Rhizobium sp. SSA_523: one gene and its partner. The protein of the gene in region 1 interacts with the protein of each later gene in a pairwise test. Links are inferred from orthologs where the notes say so. Each region holds a gene or a part of one and is shown in the gene's direction. Other genes may lie near its edges.

The links.
Region 2: the proteins of hupB (region 1) and dnaA interact in binary tests that used the Escherichia coli proteins (3 or more experiments, as listed by UniProt). The link is inferred for Rhizobium sp. SSA_523 from one-to-one orthologs.

The regions. Positions count from the first base shown.
Region 1 is NZ_CP129382.1:503,035-505,820, forward strand. The notes cover bases 57-2,770. They hold hupB (DNA-binding protein HupB), read left to right. Parts: upstream 57-1,132; coding sequence 1,133-1,408; downstream 1,409-2,770. Other genes in these bases: lon (endopeptidase La), read left to right, coding at 57-935; QTJ18_RS10695 (DMT family transporter), read left to right, coding at 1,638-2,528; QTJ18_RS10700 (esterase-like activity of phytase family protein), read left to right, coding at 2,634-2,770. In the rest of the region: more of lon, read left to right, coding at 1-56; more of QTJ18_RS10700, read left to right, coding at 2,771-2,786.
Region 2 is NZ_CP129382.1:3,186,242-3,189,163, forward strand. What follows is about bases 9-2,858. They hold dnaA (chromosomal replication initiator protein DnaA), read left to right. Parts: upstream 9-566; coding sequence 567-2,150; downstream 2,151-2,858. Other genes in these bases: QTJ18_RS23420 (class I SAM-dependent methyltransferase), read left to right, coding at 2,168-2,764. In the rest of the region: QTJ18_RS23425 (DMT family transporter), read left to right, coding at 2,897-2,922. UniProt on the Escherichia coli protein: Plays an essential in the initiation and regulation of chromosomal replication. Binds in an ATP-dependent fashion to the origin of replication (oriC) to initiate formation of the DNA replication initiation complex once per cell cycle.

The DNA.
Region 1 (2,786 bases):
ACACCGAAGATGAGAAGCGGGAGATCGCCAAGCGCCACCTTCTGCCGAAGGCGATCAAGGAACATGCGTTGAAGCCGGAGGAATTCTCCGTCAGCGACGATGCCCTGAATGCCGTGATCCAGCAGTATACCCGCGAGGCCGGTGTGCGTAATTTCGAGCGTGAGCTGATGAAGCTTGCCCGGAAGGCCGTTACCGAAATCATCAAGGGCAAGACCAAGGCGGTGGAAGTCACCGCGGCAAACATCCATGACTATCTGGGTGTCCCGCGCTTCCGCCACGGCGAGGCCGAGCGTGAGGATCAGGTCGGTGTCGTCACCGGTCTGGCCTGGACGGAGGTCGGCGGCGAATTGCTGACGATCGAAGGCGTCATGATGCCCGGCAAGGGCCGCATGACGGTGACCGGCAACCTGAAGGACGTGATGAAGGAATCGATCTCGGCGGCGGCCTCCTATGTCCGCTCGCGCGCCGTCGATTTCGGCATCCAGCCGCCGCTCTTCGACAAGTCGGACATTCACGTCCACGTGCCGGAAGGTGCGACGCCGAAGGATGGTCCCTCTGCCGGCATCGCCATGGCGACGGCCATCGTCTCCATCATGACGGGCATTCCCGTCTCGAAGGATGTCGCGATGACCGGTGAAGTCACCCTGCGTGGCCGCGTCCTGCCGATCGGTGGTCTGAAGGAGAAGCTTCTGGCGGCGCTTCGCGGCGGCATCAAGAAGGTTCTCATTCCGGAAGAGAATGCAAAGGATCTGGCCGACATTCCGGATAATGTGAAGAACAACATGGAAATCATCCCGGTTGCCATGATGTCGGAAGTACTCGGCCATGCGCTGACCCGCATGCCGGAGCCCATCGAATGGGATGGAACGGTGGAAACGCCGGTCATCGCAACGGTGGATGGTGCCGACGATAACGGGGCCTCTCTCGCCCATTGAGGGGCGTGACCTGTGTGAAAATGACACTCGATACGAAAAAAGGCCGGCACTACGCCGGCCTTTTTTGTGAAAACCGCCTGATACCCCTTGTTTTTAAGGCCATTGCGGAGCTTTTGAAAAGGCGAAGGGGCCTCGCCAACCGGAGAGTCGCCCCCGACTGATCCATTGTGTGTGAAACCATTGAAAGGGGTGGAAACATGAACAAGAACGAATTGGTGTCCGCCGTTGCTGAAAAGGCCGGTCTCTCCAAGGCCGACGCAGCTTCTGCAGTTGATGCCGTATTTGACGCTGTTCAGAGCGAGCTCAAGAGCGGCGGCGAAGTTCGTCTCGCCGGCTTCGGCAGCTTCTCTGTTTCGCGTCGTGAAGCTTCGAAGGGCCGCAACCCCTCGACCGGCGCGGAAGTTGACATCCCGGCACGCAACGTGCCGAAGTTCTCGGCCGGCAAGGGCCTGAAGGACGCCGTCAACAGCTAATGGCGACAGCCCGCTTCGAGCGGCGCATCCGCGAACCGGGCTCGGCAGTACTGCCGGGCCTTTTTTCGTCGCATCGAGGGCGATGTCCCGGCGATATCTCCCCGCGGCATCCCGCCCGCGAGACGACAGACCCGATCGCGTCATGTGCGTGATCCTGAACCGCCTGCGTCCGCCGGTCCCGGCGCCCGCACCATTCGCCAGGAAGCCGCCGTTGAAGAATCGCCCGCTGATGACCCTGTTCCGCCTGCCGGCCGTGCTGGGCGCCTCCTACATGATCCTGGCCGGCATCGTCTTCGCCGTGCTCAATGTCGTCACCCAGTGGCTGGCCATGTTGCTGCAATTCCCGGCGGCCTCCACCGCGTTCTGGCAATATGGATTTGCCCTCGTCTTCAGCCTGCCCTTGTTGTGGCGGCACGGGCTGGGCGCAATGCGCACCCGCTATCCCGTGCGCCATATTCTGCGCGTCGCGCTGGCGGCGCTTGGCGTGCAGGCCTGGGTCGTCGGACTGGCAACCGTTCCCATCTGGCAGGCCATCGCCTTGGTCATGACCTCGCCCTTCTTCGTCATCATCGGCGCGCGGCTGTTTCTCGGAGAGCGCATCGGCCCCTCCCGCTGGCTGGCGACGCTCTGCGGCTTTGCCGGCGCGATGATCATCCTGCAGCCCTGGTCGGACAGCTTCACGCTTGCCGCGCTCTTGCCGGTGGCCTCCGCCCTTTTGTGGGGCGGGTCCTCACTGATCATGAAGAACCTCACCCATTACGAGCCGGCGGAGACCGTCACCGTGTGGCTGCTGGTGCTGCTGACGCCGATCAATGCGGGGCTTGCGCTCGGCACCGGCTTTGCGGTTCCGGACGGCCTTGCCTTCTGGCTGCTGCTCTCCGCCGGCCTGCTGACCGCCTTCGGGCAATATCTCCTGACGCTTGCCTATAGCGCCGCCGATGCCGCTTATGTGCAGCCCTTCGACGATCTGAAGCTGCCCTTCAACGTGGCGGCCGGCTGGTTGATCTTCGGCTATGCCCCCTCCGGCACGCTGTGGTTCGGCGCGCTGCTGATCCTGGGGGCCTCGCTGACCCTGATGATGCATGAGGCTCGGCGCGAGCGGCAGCGCCGGCAGGCCTGATCCCAAGCCCTGGCCCGCTAACCGCGGCGGGCAGCGTGTCATCTTACTGTTACGCGTTTGCCGCAAAACCGCCCTGTTCGCTACAGGAACGAAAAGGGCTGTCCCATGAAGAACAGAATTTCCCGCGCGGCGATGACCGCCGCGCTCTTTGCCTCCGTCGCCGCACCGGCTTCTGCCGAGCCGGTCTTCAACCGCATCGCATCCTTTGCCGTGTCGCAGAACCTGCCGGCCGACAAGGATAAGCTGACGCCAAGCTCG
Region 2 (2,922 bases), 2.7 Mb from region 1 along the record:
GCTTCGAGAGTCAACGCTGAGGGACGGATTTTGCCGAAAATTCATCGTTGATATCGCCCTCCGATCCTGCCTTAATAAGCTCCAGCAAGGGCGCAGGGGAACTCTCCGGAAGGTCGCTGATCGCACCGACATGTCGGGCGACGGGTCTTCTAACTTTTGCAGCGGATCGTGCTGATCCGTCTTTTTCTTGTAACTTTAAGTTGTTCGCCGGAATCCTCTCGGATTCGCGGGGGCTGGATTTTTGTGTGGCGCAGGGGGCTGCGCATCGAATGTGTCGCGCAGGGAACTGCGCATGTCATCTGTGGCGCAGAAGACCGCGCCTGGAAGGAGCAAGAGAAAAGGTCTGCCTCAACGGCCAGGGGTAGAGAGACGACAGGACGCATACGGGGAACGTCCAAGCCGGCTGGCAACCGGATCTGCCCTGCATGTCATGCGGGGTCAATGAAGCAAAGGCGGGAACTTTCTGTTCGACACGAGGTGAACAGGTGGCCCCGCCTTCAAGAGCAAGACGTCCCGGCGGGCGGATGAACCGCTCCGGCGGGTAAACAATGAGAAGGCGGCGAAGAATGCAGATGAATACGGTTACATCCCGGACGCTGGAGAGCGGGAACAAGGCGTCTGAGGATAACGGTTCAGTTTGCGCCCAGGCGGCGGGAGACAAATCCGAAATGAAGCATGATGCCCTGTTTGAGCGCTTCAGTGCACGCTTGAAGGCTCAGGTAGGCCCCGAGGTCTATGCCAGCTGGTTCGCGCGCCTGAAGCTGCATTCCGTGTCCAAGAGCGTCGTCCGCCTGACCGTCCCGACGACCTTCCTGAAATCATGGATCAACAATCGCTACCTGGATCAGATCACCACCATTTTCCAGGCTGAAGATGCGGGCATCCTCAAGGTGGAAATCCTCGTGCGCACCGCAAGCCGCGCCAGCCAGGCACGCCCCTCTGGTGAAGAGCGGGCAGCGCCGGCCGGTGAAGCCGTGCAGACGCATGCCGCGCGCCGCAATCCCGCCCGCGAGATTGGCCAGATCGCCAGCTTTCCGACCGCCGCGCAGGCGCAGCAGTCCGGCCAGCCGGCCCGGTCCTCCAGCGCGCCAAGCCCGCTCTTCGGTTCTCCCCTGGACAGCCGTTACACCTTCGACACCTTTGTCGAGGGACCGTCGAACCGGGTGGCGCTCGCAGCGGCAAGAACGATTGCGGAGGCCGGCGCAAGCGCCGTTCGCTTCAATCCGCTCTTCGTCCATGCCGGCGTCGGGCTCGGCAAGACCCATCTTCTTCAGGCAATCGCCAATGCCGCGGTCAACAGTGATCGCAACCCGCGCGTTGTCTATCTCACCGCTGAATATTTCATGTGGCGCTTTGCCACCGCTATTCGCGACAATGATGCGCTGACGCTGAAGGAATCGCTGCGCAATATCGATCTTCTGATCATCGACGACATGCAGTTCCTGCAAGGGAAAATGATCCAGAACGAGTTCTGCCATCTCCTGAACATGCTGCTCGACAGTGCCAAACAGGTGGTCGTTGCCGCCGACCGCGCGCCCTGGGAGCTGGAATCGCTGGATCCACGCGTGCGCTCGCGCCTGCAGGGCGGCGTTGCCATCGAGGTGGAAAGCCCGGATTACGAGATGCGCTTCGAAATGCTGAAGCGTCGGCTGGAGACGGCCCGGCAGGACGATCCGGCGCTGGATATTCCCGATGCCATTCTCGACCATGTCGCCCGCAATGTTGCCAATTCCGGACGCGAGCTGGAAGGCGCCTTCAACCAGCTGATCTTCCGGCGCTCCTTCGAGCCGGAACTGTCCATCGAGCGGGTGGATGAGCTGCTTGCGCATCTGGTCGGTGCTGGCGAAGCCAAGCGCGTGCGCATCGAGGACATCCAGCGGATCGTCGCCCGGCACTATAATGTCTCGCGGCAGGAACTGGTGTCGAACCGCCGGACCCGGGTGATCGTGAAGCCTCGCCAGATTGCCATGTATCTGTCGAAGACGCTGACGCCGCGCTCTTTCCCGGAAATCGGCCGCCGCTTCGGCGGGAGGGACCACACGACCGTTCTGCATGCGGTGCGCAAGATCGAGGAACTGATCTCTGGCGACACCAAGCTCAGCCACGAGATCGAATTGCTCAAGCGCTTGATCAACGAGAACAACGCCTGATCGGCAGGAGCGCGGCAATGACGCAACCCGTTGCCGCGACGGCCTCCTTCTACGCCGGAAAGGCGGCACAATACGCCGCCGATACCGGCGCTTTTCCAGTTCCAGCGCCACTTCAGCTGTTTGTCGCCTGCCTGCCGGCAGGCGCGCGCATCTTAGAACTCGGCTGCGGCAGCGGGCGCGATAGCGCCTGGATGCTGGCACAGGGCTTCGACGTGCATCCGACGGACGGTATAGCGGAAATGGCGGCTGAGGCTGCAAAGAGGCTGCCTGTGCCGGTCGAGGTTCTGCCGTTCGACCGGATCGAAGCGGTTGCCGCCTATCAGGGCGTCTGGGCGAATGCCTGTCTCCTGCATGTGCCACGCATCGATCTGCCGGACATAGTGCACCGTATCCGCCGGGCCCTGACGCCGGATGGCGTCTTCTTTGCCAGCTTCAAGGCGGGCACGGGGGAAGGCTATGATCGGCTCGGCCGCTATTTCAACTATCCCGATGCGACCTTTCTGCGAAACGCCTATGGCACCGGCTGGGCCAGTCTCGCCATCGATACGGCCGACGGCTCCGGCTATGATGGGGCCGAAACCCGCTGGCTGCATGTCTTGGCCAGGCGCAGCTGATCCACAAAGCGGATCCGGACGGTGCCGCTATACAAAGTGCGGGCCGCGCAAGGTTCAGAAGATTGCCGGAAATCGGGTGGCCTGACGCGACACGTGCTGTAGACCTCGTCCGATCAGAGCGGAGATGGCGACATGCAAAGAGCAATGACGGTGGTGGA